2 regions of the Pseudofrankia sp. EUN1h genome follow, and region 1 is predicted to be linked to the other one. Evidence: riboswitches for the same ligand, from Rfam matches in the RefSeq annotation. Region 1 holds a riboswitch; the other holds the start of a gene.

The links. A riboswitch is a leader RNA that binds a small molecule or an ion and turns the genes downstream of it on or off. The one in region 1 is predicted to bind S-adenosylmethionine.
Region 2: another riboswitch for S-adenosylmethionine. It lies ahead of thrC (threonine synthase); the one in region 1 lies ahead of BCD49_RS28815 (DUF3293 domain-containing protein).

What each region holds. Positions count from the first base shown of each region.
Region 1 covers NZ_MBLN01000073.1:125,139-129,688, forward strand. Annotated here, with positions in the region: gene BCD49_RS28810 (PASTA domain-containing protein) at 1-2,329, shown strand, start outside; SAM riboswitch class IV at 2,609-2,720, shown strand; gene BCD49_RS28815 (DUF3293 domain-containing protein) at 2,777-3,772, shown strand; gene BCD49_RS28820 (hypothetical protein) at 3,765-4,550, shown strand, end outside.
Region 2 covers NZ_MBLN01000025.1:165,682-175,583, forward strand. Annotated here, with positions in the region: gene BCD49_RS07105 (alpha,alpha-trehalose-phosphate synthase (UDP-forming)) at 1-615, shown strand, start outside; gene BCD49_RS07110 (HAD family hydrolase) at 634-1,482, opposite strand; SAM riboswitch class I at 1,756-1,997, shown strand; gene thrC (threonine synthase) at 2,004-3,290, shown strand; gene BCD49_RS45815 (hypothetical protein) at 3,420-3,551, shown strand; gene BCD49_RS07120 (hypothetical protein) at 4,028-4,672, shown strand; gene BCD49_RS07125 (DUF4407 domain-containing protein) at 4,790-6,658, shown strand; gene BCD49_RS07130 (hypothetical protein) at 6,714-9,032, opposite strand; gene BCD49_RS07135 (hypothetical protein) at 9,046-9,902, opposite strand, start outside.

The DNA of each region.
Region 1 (4,550 bases):
CGACGCGGTCGACCCCCCGGACGGGGCTCCCTACCTGGTCACCGAGTTCGTCGACGGCCCGTCACTGGCCGAGACGGTCGCCTCCCACGGCCCGCTCGGATCCGCCGACGTCGAACGGCTCGCGGTCAGCGTGGGCAGCGCCCTGATCGTCATCCACGCCGCCGGCCTGGTGCACCGCGACCTCAAGCCGTCCAACGTGCTGCTCTCCCAGTTCGGCCCACGCGTGATCGACTTCGGTGTGGCCTGGACGCCGGACAGCGTGACCGTGACCAGGGACCTGGTGGTCGGCACCCCCGCGTTCATGGCTCCGGAACAGGCGCGCGGCGAGCGGGTGACCGCCGCGGCGGACGTCTTCGCCTGGGGCGGCCTGATGATCTTCGCCGCCACCGGGCGGCGGCCCTTCGGGGGCGGCGCCGTGCCGGCGGTGCTGTTCCGCATCGTCAACAACGACCCCGACCTCGACGGCGTCGACGCGTCGCTCGCCGACGTCGTGCGCGACGCGATGCGCCGCGACCCCGCGGAGCGCCCGACCGCCGGCGAGATCGTCAGCCGGCTGCAGACGCTCAGCTCGACGCGCGGGATCGTGCCGGTCGTCGGCGCCGCCTACCCGGCCACCGGGGCGACCGACCAGGCGAACGCGCTGGCGCCACCGATCCCGGCCCAGGCGAAACCGGACTTCTCGACAGCGTCGGAGGCACCGGACGCCCAGGCCGCCCAGGATCCGGACCTCACCGGCGTCGCCGCGCCGACGACCGCCACGGGCGACGACAACCCGACGGTCGGGTCCGGCCCGATCCCGGCGGACATCGCCGCCGCCGCCAGCGATGGCGACGCCCCCGGGGCGGACGCGGGGACACCCGCCCACCTCGCCGCCGTCGACACCGGCTCGAACGGCGACGGGCCCGCGCCCATGGACACGGTCGTGCTGCGGGGAGGCCAGCCGAAGGAGCGGACCGCCGAGACGCTCACGCTGGCGGGCCGCGGGGGCGGCGCGCAGCTCGAGGAGTACCTCGAGGCGCCCACGACCACGGCCGATCGCCAGTATCGCCGCGAAGCCCTCCCGCGCCGCCGGCACGCGCGGCTCGCCCGGCTCGCCCTGCCCGTGCGGCTGCCCTGGACGACGATCATCAGCGCCTTCAGCGTCCTGGTCGCCCTGGTGGCCGTGGGCGTCGCGGCCAACGCCGCGTTGGACCGGCCACCCGGCGGGGGTCAGTCGGGTGTCCTCGCCGCCGCCTCCGAGCTCACCGTGCCCGGCGACCTGGTGGGTCTCACGGCGGCCGACGCGGAGAAGCGGCTGCGCGCGGCGGGGTTCAGCCATCTGCGCCGCGAGATGACACCGAACATCAAGACCAAGGGCACGGTGCTGCAGGTCCGGCCGGGTGGCGACAGCCGGCTGGAGGCGACGGAGACGATCACACTGGTCGTGTCGGCCGGCCTGGAGTCCATCAAGGTGCCGGAGGTCGTCGGGCTCACCGAGGCCGCGGCGAGGGGCACCCTGCAGGACGCCGGCCTCACCGTCGTGGTGCGGACGAGCACGGCGCGGTCCTTCCTCGGCCCCGGACGGGTCGCCGCCGTGAACCCGGACGCGGGCAGCCAGCTGGCGGCCGGCTCGAAGGTCACGATCACGGTCATCGTGCCCGTCGGCACCCGGTCGCTGGCGAAGATGCCGGACGTCATCGGGAAGCCGACCGACGAGGCGCAGACGGCCGTGCGGGCCGCCGGCTTCACCGACATCGCGCTCGCCTACGTGGCGAGTTCCGCCACCGCCGGCACGGTGACCGCCACCGACCCACCCGCGGGCGGGTCGACGGCCAAGAACGCGACCGTGACGCTGACCGTGTCGAGTGGCCCGGGGCACACCACCGTGACCGACGTCGTCAATCAGCCGGAGGCGGACGCGCGCGCGGCGTTGGAAGGCGCCGGGCTCGTCGTCACAGTCAGGTACGACACCGGGCCGGCGGGTGTCGGCGCTGGCCTGGTGGAGACGGTGGACCCGGTGCCGGGCAGCCAGGTCGCGCTGCACAGCAAGGTGACGATCACGGTCGTCAGCACGCAGGTCACGGTTCCGTATACGGTGGGGACCCAGCGCGCACAGGCCGAGAAGACGCTCAACTCGTACGGGCTCGGCGTGACCGTGGTCCGGCAGGTGAGCGATCAGGCGGTCGGCACGGTGCTCGCGCAGTCGCCGGAGTCGGGCTCCGTACGACGCGGCTCGAGCGTCACGCTGACCATCGCCAGGGCCCCGGACGCGCCCAGCTCCTCCGGCCCGCCGACCGGCCCGACCGGCACCGCCACGCCGACCGTCACCCCGTCGGCAGCCACGCCCTGACCGGGCCTGGTCTCGTCTCGGTCACGTCCAGCCAGGCCAGGCCGCGACGGCACCGAGCCGGACCAGCACCCGGGCCATGGGTTTCCCCGGGCCGGCCGGATCATGCACATGTCCGGCATGTACGGCCGATGGTTCCCGCCGTTCGGAGACGCGCCCGGAGTTCTTGGGAGCGGGGAAAATCTGTCGGACCACGTCGGTACCATCACCATGCATTCAGTGGATCCAGCACGGGTGGCACAAACCTTGCGATACGTATACGGAGGTCCTAATCTAGGGCGCGGTCAAGAGGATGGCGTCAAGACCTGGCTCGTCGTCCGGCAACCTTCGCGCAAGGTGCCCCAGGGAACGACCTGATCGTCTTCGGCGGCAGCCGGCGGCGATAACGCGGATCTCCCGAGCCGACATGGGCACGGGGGTCCACCGAGGCCCCCGGAGGTATACGTGTCGATGCGTCCGAATCGCGGCCGTGCAGAGCTGTTGGCGCTCCTCGGCGCTCAGCCCGAAGCCACGGCGGCGGCCGCCTCCCGCTCGTACCTCGACCGCCGCCACGACCTGCTGGCTCACGACCCGGACTGGCGACGGCCGGAGGTCGCGCGCCTGGACGACGCCTTCGGCCGGCTGCGCGCCGCGGCGGACGCGGAGCGGCGGCTCGCCGGCTACCGGCCGAGCCCGGTCCGCATCGGCGTCGGCGGCGCGACCGTGGTGGTGGCCCCGGCCGCACGCGGCACCACCGACGGGGACTTCCCGTTCTCCGATGTCGAGCGGGTCCACGTCCTCACCGCGTTCAACCCGCGCTCCCGGCCGCTGCGCCCGCACGAGAACGCCAGCCGTCAGCGCGCGCTCGCCGGCAGGGTCGCCGCGACCGGGCTGCCCTCGTGGCCGGCGGTCCGCGGCGAGAAGCACGCCGAGCTCGGCATCGCCGTCGCCGGCCTCACCAGGGCCCGGGCGCAGGAACTCGGCGCCGAGTTCGAGCAGGACGCGATCTTCGAATGGACGCCGGCGGCCTGGTCGCTCGTCCCCTGCGACGAGCTGGTCACGCCGCGAGAGCTCGGCTGGCGCGTCTCCCGCGTCGCGACACCGCTGCCGGACCCGCTGGCCTCCCGGCCGGCGGCCGGCGCCGCGACGACTGGGGCGGACGCGGCACTGGAGACCATCCTCGCCGCCGAGGCTGAGGCCGCCGAGGCCGCGGCGATCGCCAGGGCCAGGGACCAGGCCGGCGACGCGCCGTCGACGGTGACCGAACCGACCGTGCCGGGCCAGCCAACCGCGCCCTCGGCGGGCTCGGCGGCGCCGTCGGGCGCCGGCTCCCAGCCGAACGTGGGATCCCCCTCGGACGCGGCACCCACCTCGCCGGTGGACGAGCCCACCTCGCCGAGGCCCGCGAACGCGGCGAAGGGAGACGCCTCGACCACCCCGCGGGAGCACGGGGGTGGCAATGAGTGAGCCGGTGGCGTTCAACACCGGGCTCCCCCTCGCCGCGCGGCTGCGCGAGCACGTCCTGAACCAGCTGGACGCCGAGCACGAATGGATCGGCCAGGGCCCGGACGGAARGGGACTGGTCTGGCGCCACAGCGAGCTCGGCACCCTGCTCGAGCTGCTCCCCGTGCCTGGGGGCGCCTCGTCGGTCGCCGTGCTGCGGGTCACGACGCCGGTCGCGACCGTCGACGATCTCGCGCGGGCGGTCGCGCTGTGCGGGCGACGCAACAACGAGAGCATGCTCAACCGCTGGCTGGTCGGCCCCTGGCCCGCCATCCCCTACCGGGACGAGCCGGACGACGACCTGGACGACGACGAGGACGACGGCCAGGGCGGCATCCCGCTCCAGGCCGTGTTCGGCCGTGACGAACCGGCCGAGCAGGAGCCGCCGCCCGACCCGAGCCCGGTGCAGCCGGCGCAGTCGATGCAGTCGGCGTGGCCGGTAGGCACGGCCGGCTCGGACGAGGCCTCGGAGGCGGCCGACGATCAGCCCCCCGCGCTCGGGGAGGCCGAGGTCCCCGGCGACGAGCCGCCCGCCGCCGCCGGCGAGCTTGACCTCGGCGCCGACGAGGGCAGCAAGGCCAACGTGCTCTACCTGTCCTGCTCGTTCGTCGTCGGACGGCGCGAACAGCCCGACGAGGATGAGGAAGAAGGCGACGACACCGACTCGGACGACGTCCTCGGCGAGGAGGGCGGGTCCGCGCTCGCCGAGCTCGCCGTCGCCGCGGTCAGCGACCAGATCGCG
Region 2 (9,902 bases), on a different contig from region 1:
GAACTGTCGAAGAACATCGTCCGCGGCCTGGACGCCTATCGGGAGCTTCTGCGCAACCATCCGGTCTGGCGAGGGCGCGTGACCCACCTGGTCTGCGCCTACCCCTCCCGGCACGACCTGCCCGAGTACCGCGAGTACACGGCGGCCGTGCAGCGGATCGCGACCGAGATCGAGGACGAGTTCGCCACCGACGGCTGGCTGCCGCTGCGCCTCGAGGTGACCGACGACTACCCACGCTCGCTGGCGGCGCTGACATTGGCGGACGTCCTCGTCGTGAACCCCATTCGCGACGGCATGAACCTCGTCGCCAAGGAAGGCCCCACGATTTCCGGTCGCGACGTCGCGCTGGTTCTCTCCCGGGAGGCCGGTGCCTACGCGGAGCTGGCCGCGGACGCGCTGGTGGTCAACCCGTACGACGTGACCGAGACCGCCGAAGCGATGGACGCTGCCCTGCGCATGCCGACCGCCGAACGCCGCCGACGCGCCCGCCACCTCGCCACGCTCGCCGCCAGGCTCCCTCCCGGCGACTGGTTCCGCCAACAGCTGGCCGCCCTTCCGGCCGCCCCGCCCGCGGAGGTCCCGCTACTCCCGCTAATCGGCGGTCGCGCAGACTGATCGGGACCGGGGCAGCCCCTACCCGATCGGTGGGGACTGCCAGGTCGCGACCGCAGCGCGGACGGCGCTCGCCCAGCCGAGGGTCACCGGCTCCTTCTCGACGACGACGTTGTCGTACGCGGGCAGCAGGCCCGCGATGTCCGGGTGGCGCAGGGCGTTGGCGACCAGATGCATCTGGCCGACGTGGCTGGCCATGCTCAGGTCGCTGGCGGAGTCTCCGATCGCGATGGCGTCCGACGGGTCGATGCCGCMCCGTTTGAGATCCCAGGCGACCGCCTCGCCCTTGCCCACGCCGTCGGGCACGAGGTGGTAGACGTGCGGGTTGACGCCGAGGTCCGGCATGTGGGCGGGCGCGATCAGCCCGTTGTCGCGCAGCGAGAGCCAGCCATAGCCGGCGGCGCGCAGCCAGGCGTCGGTGGCGGCGATGTCGACCTTGCCGCGGAACATCACGTCCAGCTCACGCCCGGTGTGCCACGGGGTGTGTAGTTCCAGGCGGCCCGGATGAGCGGCGATCAGCTCGTGCAGCAGGTCCTCGGGCACCTGGCTGAAACGCTCGGGCATGGCGCCGCGCAGGATCTCGCTCTGGCGGCCCTGGTCCCAGCCGACGATGGCGCCAAGCTCACCGATGAAGCCGTCGGCGCCGAAGATCGCCGCGGCCTCGACGAGCTGCGGCCGCGTCCGCCCGCTGACCAGGACCAGCACGATGCCGGCGGTGTGCAGGTCGAGCAGCGCCTGCGCGGCCGCGAGCGTCAACGTCCCCGGAGATCCGCGCAGCGCGTCGTCGGGAGACGCTTCGGCCAGGAAGAACGAGCCCTTTGGCCCGACCATGGTCCCGTCGAGGTCGGTGTAGACGACACGGACACTCACGTGCGCGGCTCCTCCCGAGGGCCCACTGGTCGCGCGGTCCGATCATCGTCGGCCCCGCGGCCACAGGCCTGGATCTGCAATGTCCCAGCGACGCTGGTGGACCTCCGGTGGGCTCGCGCTCAGGCCGGCAGTCCCACGGGACAGCATCCGCCAAGAGGGCCCGCCGATGCCCGGGCGAGCGCTAGGACGCAAGCGGCGTCACAGTGCATACGCCAAGAAGTGCGGTGCGCTCGGAGGTGCGTCGGTCTACAGTACGGAGACACAACTGAAGATGGCTCATCCAGAGGGGCAGAGGGAACGGCCCAGTGAAGCCCCGGCAACCGAGCGGATGAGTGTGCTCGCCGCCCTTCGGGCGGTTCGTCCTAGCCGTATCTCCCCCTGGGAGGCGGCCCCTGGACCCAGTGTCGCGCTCCGCGCGACGGGACAGGCAGGGCAACCGGACGACGCGAGCGCACCTCCGCGGCAGGTGCCAATTCCGACCCGTGGTGCCATGGCGGCCCCGGGAAAGATGAGGAGTTCCAATGACTCTTGCGCCGGAGCGCTCTGCCCAGTCGGGCTTCACCTCAGATGACACCGCGAACCCAGCGGTAGGTCTGTCCTGTCGCAACTGCGGCGCAACCTACCCTCTGGCACCCTCGCACGTCTGCATCGAGTGCTTCGCTCCGCTGGAGATTTCCTACGACGAGGACCGGCTGCYCCGCGTCACCCGGGCCTCCATCGAGGCTGGCCCGCGCAACCTGTGGCGCTACGTCGGCCTCCTTCCCGCCGGCCACGACCCGGCCCGCCGCGTATCCCTCGACGCCGGCTTCACCCCGCTGCGCCCGGCGCCGCGGCTGGCCGCCGAGCTCGGCATGAAGACCCTCTGGGTCAAGGACGACAGCGCCAACCCGACGCACTCCTTCAAGGACCGGGTCGTCTCCGTCGCGCTGTCGGCCGCCCGCGACCTCGGCTTCACCACCGTCGCCTGCGCCTCCACCGGCAACCTGGCGCACTCCGTCGCCGCGCACGCCGCCCACGCCGGCCTGCGCTCGATCGTGCTGGTCCCGCAGGACCTGGAGAACGGAAAGATCGTCTCCACCGCCGTCTACGGCGGCACCCTCGTCGCGATCAAGGGCAACTACGACGACGTCAACAAGCTGTGCAGCCAGCTCGCCGACGAGTACGAGTGGGCGTTCGTCAACGTCAACGTCCGGCCGTTCTACGCCGAGGGCTCGAAGACGCTCGGCTACGAGGTCGCCGAACAGCTCGGCTGGCGCCTGCCCCAACAGGTCGTCGTGCCGATCGCGTCCGGCTCGCTGTTGACCAAGATCGACAAGGCGTTCCGCGAGCTGATCAGGCTCGGGCTCGTCGAGGAGTCGCCGTACAAGGTGTTCGGCGCGCAGGCCGCCGGCTGCAACCCGGTCGCGGCGGCGTTCGCCCGCGGCACCGACACGGTCGCGCCGGTCCGCCCGTCGACGATCGCCAAGTCGCTCTCGATCGGCAACCCGGCCGACGGCCCGTACGCCCTCGACGTCGCCCGGCGCACCGGCGGCGTGATCACCGACGTCACCGACGACGAGATCGTCGAGGGCATGCGCCTGCTCGCCCGCACCGAGGGCATCTTCGGCGAGACCGCCGGCGGCGTCACCGTCGCCAACCTGCGCCGCCAGCTGCGCGAGGGCCTGCTCGACCCCGAGGCCGAGACCGTCATCTACAACACCGGCGACGGCCTGAAGACCCTCGACCCCCTCATCGGCAACACCGTCCCGACGGCCACCATCCCGCCAACCCTGTCCGCCTTCGAGGCGGCCGGGCTCGGCGACGACTGATACCCGGTACGGACGCGTATGCGAGCCGCGCCGCGTCAGCGCGGGGCGTTCAGCCGCTCTGCCGGATCGCCGACGTCGATCCGGCAGAGCGGCGCACAGCGACCAGCGGCGACAAGCCGCGCCGGCAGCGTGATCACCGACGCCACCGACGCCACCGACGGCGAGACCGTCGAGGGCATGCGGCTGCTCGCCCGCACCGAGGGCGTCTTCGGCGAGACCGCCGGCGGTGTCAGCACTGACCGACGGACCGACGAGCACTGACAGGCGGACCGACGGACCGACGCTTCCGGCGGTCCCCGCCGATCGGCCGCCGAGTGGGTGGGCGCGACCGTATGAACGATCGCCACCTCCTCACCCAGCCGATCGGCGGGTCATGGGCTGAGCAGGGCTCCTGGACCGGCCATCACGCATCCGGACCACGGAGGGAACCTACGACCTCCGGGTAGGGTTTCGCGCTGTTTGGTCGATGAATGGCGGGAAGCGTGAACAGACCGCTTTCTGGTTGGTCTGCCCCGCGTATCCTGTCGATGTGACGCTGTGGGACGGGGATACGGCGGCACGGTCACCGGATGGCATCTCGACGGGGCAGCCCGATCACCGGGCGGCACGGTCGCCACGCGGTACGGTGACCGCCAGACCGGTGACCAGCGGAAATGGCTACACGCCAAGCCGCCCAGTCACCCGGGCCGGTTGACGGATTCCGATCCCCAACTCGGATGCGTCCGGAGGGGGACCGAATGGCGAACATGCCCCGCGCTCGCGGCGTCGCACCCCACTTCACCAGCATCCAAGCAAAACCACGCGCCGGCCCCCGTGGCAGGACGTATGAACTTAGCTGGGTCGCGATCGGCGCCACCGCTGTCGAGCTCGAAGGATACGGCGTACACGGCCCGATCGGCTCGGTCATGGTGGCTTTCGACGACGTCCCGCGGCGCTGGTTGACGGCCCACGGCCCCGGCGGCGCCAACCGCGAACTCAGCCCGCAGACCATCACCTTCGCCGAACCCGCCGTGGGCCTGGTCCTGCCTGATTGGCCGCGCCGCGCGCTGGGCGGCGGCCGGCGCGATACGCATTGGCTCGGCGCCGAGGCGCCCACTCCCAACGAACTGCTGGCCAGGTACCGGCCGCCCAGCCCCCGGGGCAGCGTGGGTGAGCGAGCCGACGGCATGCCGACGGTCCATCCGTCCAGTTGGCTAAAGCCATCGGCCGCGCTGACCAGCCGGTTTGGACGCACTCCCGGCCGGAGCCAGTCGTGGAACGCGCATTTCCAGCGGGTGCGGGCACTCGACGCGACGGCGGAGCCAGGCGCCGATCAGGCCCGCGGCGAGGACGACGAGAATACCGGCGTCGGCAGAAAACGACGGTGGCTGTGGTGGCGGTGACCGCGGAGCGGTCAGCTCCAGCCGTGGCGGCGGCGCGCGACCGCGCGGGACGATCGCGGCGCGAATGACGGGGGACTGAGAGAAATGCGATCGAGCTCAGATCAGGCGCGCCCGCCGATGACAGGCGCCGGGCCGCTCATCGGCGCGCCGTTTCGGGCCATGGGCCGGTTCATGTTGTGGCTTTCCACGGCGAACCTCGAGGTTCTGGAACGTTTCCCGTCCGACCGGCCGAAGTACATAGGCCTCGGCAGCTCGGTGTTCATCACCTCGTCGGTGGCCGCCGTCTCGGCGTCCTTCGCGCTGCACATGGGGCTGAAGCTGCCGGTGGCGATCTGCGTGATCGCCGGCTTCCTCTGGGGCTGCGCGATCCTGGGCTTCGACCGCTGGCTGCTCGCCACCGCCGGGCGCGGCAACCTGTTGCTCCTGCTGCCGCGCGCCGGGCTCGCCGTCCTCATCGGCATCGTCGTCTCGACGCCGTTCGTTCTGCAGATGTTCCAGCCGGAGATCAGTTCAGAGATCAACTTTATCCACGCCGAACGGGAGGCGGCGTTCATCCAGAAGTCCAGCACTGACCAGCGCGGCGCCCGGATCGATGCGTTGGAAAAGCAGGACGCCGCCTTCAAGAAGCAGCTGCAAGATCTTGGGAAGCCGTTCAACGAGGACGACTACGAGCCCGTCCGGACCGCGAAGGCCGACCTGAAGAAGGCGCAGGACGACTTCACCACCGCCGATAACAACTACACCTGTGAGTACCTTGGCCGGTCAGACTGCGGCAGCCCGATCGGTGCCTCCGGCAAACCCGGCGACGGCCCCTACCTCCAGCAGCTCTCCGGCATCAGGGACCGGGCCCAGACCGCCCTCACGACCGCCCAGGGCAAATACACCACGGCCCACGACAACGCGCTCGCGGCGTACAACAGCTCCACCGGGACGGAGCGTCCCTCCATCACCGCGAACATCACGAGGGTCGAGACCGAACTGCGCACGCTGCGAACCGCGGTCGACGCCGACACGAAACGTTTCCGAGACCAGAACGCCGACGACACCGGCCTGCTGATCCGGATCGAGGCGCTGGACAGGCTCACCAGCGAGCGTCCGTCGATGCGCACCGCCCATCTGTTGCTGCTGCTGTTCATCACCGCGATCGAGTGCCTGCCGATCCTGTTCAAGCTGTTCATGTCGCTCGGGAAGAAGAACAAGTACGAGGAGGCACTGGAGATCGAGGAGCGGGAGCATCTCGCCATCTCCCAGGCACAGAGCCGGCAGAAGCGGGCCGCGGCGCTGATCTACGACCAGGACGCGCTGCGGGAGGCACAGGCGGCCAGGGACAGGCGGGACGCCGCGATCGAGGAGCTGGCCAACAAGACCATCGACAGCCAGGTGAAGCTCGCCGAGGACGCGCTCGACCGCTGGACCCAGGAGCAGCGCAGGCGCATCCAGCGTGACCCCGGCGAGTATCTGGCGAACGGCCCGACGCCGGCGCCTACCCTGCTCCCGCCCTCCCAGCGGCAGCCGCCCGAGAACTGGGAGGACGCGCGGAACGGCGCTGGCGGACGCGCCGGTATGGATGACCTGCGGCGGCGGGAGTGGCCACCGCCGAGGAGGGACGAGCAGCCGCGACGCGGCGCCGAGCGACCGGTCGCCCCGGCGGACGGCAGGCCAGGCCCGGCTCGCCCCGCCGGCGACGCACCCGGCTTCGTCCCACGCGTCCCGGCGACCGAGCCGAACCGCGCCGAGCCGAACGGCGCTGGCGGACGGGCGACGCGCGGTGCCGAGGGTGGTGGGCGGCAGCGACCCGCGGGGCCAGGCCCGGTTCCTGCTGACGCGGCCCGCGCTGACCGGGCCCGCCCTGACGCGACGCGCGCTGACGCGGCCCGCGCTGACCAGGCGCGCCCCGCCGGACCGGTGCCACCGGGCCAGGCGAGGCGGGATCGATCCGCGGACCCGACGGAGGGCGGGTTCGACGAGGGTCCCGACCTGTGGTGACGCCGGCGCGGCGCGGGCCGGGTGCCCGCGCCGCTTCGCGCCGTTGCCCTGCCCGCTACCGGTCCCTGCGCGGAACCACGTAGGCCTCGAGCAGCATCTTCCAGGTCTTCGCCGTCTCATGGCGCAGACGAGGCTTCGGCTTCGCACCCAGGTATCGGGTAACGATCTTCGCCAGGCCGGGCGAAACACTCATCGCATCCTGCGCCAGCCAGCCCAGCAGCATCAGCGTGTCGTCGGCACGGTAGGAGTCTTCGGGCCAGCCATCGCTGTCCAACGAGGCCGCCAGCCCGTCCATCACCGCCTCCAGGATGGGTAGGCCCGCCACGCCGGAGCCGTACCGGTTGACCAGGTCGCGAAACAGCATGTGGACGGATCCGCGGTACTCGGTCCAGTACAGGCTCATCATCCGGGCCTTCAGCGCCTCGACCGGTCCGGTGCCGAGGAGCACCCCGCAAAGATCGAGCTCTGCCTCCTCCTTGGGCACGCCGCTCTCCCGGGGGTGGCGCGCCGGCAGCTTGGACAGCTCGTCCGCCCAGGCCCGCTCCAGGTCGGAGGGCACCTTGGGCGGCGGTCGTTCGACCCACGTGTCCCTCAGCCACAGCCACACCTGCCGGCGCAGTGGCTGGGCGCGGCCGGCGAGCCGGGCCAGGCGGAACACGACCAGCGGGTAGCCGGGGTCCATCCCCCGCAACAGCTCACCGAAAGCCTTCTGATCGAGACTGCCCGCGATGGCGTCGGCGAACGGTCGCAGCTGTCCGGCGAACGCCGGCTCGTTCCCGAGCCACGCGAGCCAGCCCGCCGTATGCGCCGTGGCCGCCGGCACCGCGTAGCGGTCGGCCCCGGTGCCGGTGGCCGCCGGACCGGCGCCGGGGGCCGCCGCTCGGCCCGCGTCGACGGCCCGGTCGTCGTCCTCGGCCGCCAGCCGCACCAGTTCCAGCGCCAGGGCCGGCCCATCACCGCGCTCGGCGAGCGCGGCGAGCACCGCCGCGTCCTGCGCGCCGCTGCCCGGCCCGGCGAGCAGCCGGCCGCGCGCACGCTGGGCGCGCAGCAGGGCGACGGTGTCGGTCAGGTCCTCGCGGGCGGCCCGCTGCCGCAACGCGCGTTGCCGGCCACGGTCCGAGGCCGCGGCGGCGGCCAGCTGGGCCGTATGCCGGGCCCTGGCCGAGGTCAGGAGACTGCCGGCGAAGAACGCCGGGCCGGGCAGGTCGGCGAGGCACAGGAGCGCGTACAGCGGGTCGGCGATCCGATGCGCGGGCCGGTATTGCCGCTTCCAGAGGTGGGCGATGATCTGTTCGACCGGCAGGCCGCGACGTTCCCGCAGGTCGACCAGCAGCTCGAAGTAGTCCGCCGCCGGGAACGGCAGCCCGGGCAGGCTCGCCGGCCGGCCGGCGCTCGCGAACCGCACCTCGGCCTCGCCCGGCCGCGGCCGATCGGTGTAGGCGAGCCGTATCCGGTGCTCGGTGCCCGAGTCCGCCCAGGTGCTGGCGACGAGCCGCGCCCGCTGGCCGTAGGGAAGCAGTGCGGCGACGGCGTCGAGGAAGCCAAGACGCTCCTCCACCTGTTCCCAGCTTCCCGCCGCCGACGCCCCCAGGAGCGCCACCGGCTGGCACAGCAGCAACGCGGCGATCCCGGCGGCGAGCCGGAAGTTCTCACCCGCCAGCCGGTCGGCGATCCGGCCGGCGTCGAGCCCGGCCAGGGACCCGAGCGGTACGGCGCCCGGCACGTCGTCTCCCACGGCCGCCGGCGCCGCGGGCTCGGGGACGGGAGCGGGGCGGACGGCGATGCTGGTGTCGCGGTCGTGCGACACGCCCACGGCGTCCGGCCCGACGGCGGCCGCCACCTCGGGGTCGTGCCGCAGAGCCTCGTACAGGCCCTGGTAGCCGACGGCAACGGCGGCGAGCGCGGCGAACGGCGCGCACAGGTAGGTCGTGCCGGCCACCCGCCGGCCGGCGGCGTCGGCCAGGTCTGTCCAGTCGCGCACGGCGATCCCGAGTACGCCCGGGCCGACCGGCCCCGGGCCACCGGCGCCGGTAACCAGGGCCGTTCCCGTTCCCGTTCCCGTTTCCGCGCCGGCCGCGCCGCCAGCCCTGCCCGCGAGCGGGTTCAGCGGGGCGTAACTGACGGTGGCCCAGGGCAGGGCGGCGGCGCCCGGCCGGCTGGCCCGCGGTGGTGGCGTACCGGGACCGAAGCGGCGAAGAATGCTGTCGTAGTCGGCCCGGCTGAAGTACGCGTTGCTCGCGCGCTGCACCGCGTAGTCATCCGAGGCGCCGGCCTGCTTGCCGTAGACCGCCCAGCCAGCCGCGACCCGCCGGGCGCCAGCGGTCGGGTCCACCGGGGACCGCCGCCGTGGCTCGTCGGCTGGTGACCGGCTCACCGGCCCACCTCGGCTAGACCTCGTCCTCGTCGTCGAAGGTCACGGCCGCCGACGGAGTGAAGGTGGCTGGGCGCTCCTCGTCAGACAAATCCGGCGGGGGCTGCCGACCAGCGCTCGGCACGGGCGGCGCCAGGTCCGGCGGGGGCGCCAGGTCGGGCGGGGGCGCCAGGTCGGGCGGGGGCGCCAGGTCGGGGTCGAGGTCCGGGTCGAGGTTGTCGACGGACGTGTCCCAGCGGGGCCCGCCCGTCGGCGTGACCGGCGCGACCCCGGGTGGACGGCCCTTGCGGATCGACTCCTCCAACCACAGAAAGGGCTCCAACACGCCTACCGGACGGATCGGGCCGCGGATGCGCGCCCCCGCCTCGCTGGTGGCGACGTTACGGAAGTCCTGAACCCGGAAATAGCCGGCGGGGCCGACGTAGAAGCCGACCGACGAGCTGGCAAAGTACCGGACCCGTCCGGGGCTGAAGTGCGTCTCAATCGCTCCGCGGACCCTCGGCCCGCTGGTGGCCTCACGCAGGGCGCAGAGCGTCTGGAAGAAGTCCGCGGCATCCTCACTGGTGATCTGCGGGAGCAGCAGGTCGTTGTCGCCGGCAGACAGGAACGCGCCGTCATAGGCGCGGTTGAACACGATCGGGTCGTCGATCTTGTTGATGCAGACCGCCAGATAGTGCGGCAGCCGGCCATCCCGCAGCCGACCCAGCTGGGCGGCCCGCGCGGTGACGCGCTCGAGCATGCTGTCCAGGTACTGGAACGTGTCGTGGGTGGCCAGCTCCCGCAGGGGATCGAACAGGTAGACGATCCCGTCGGCCCGGGCCAGGTGGTCGACCAGCCGCTCGACCTGGTCGTCGGTCCCCGAGGCGGCGCCGA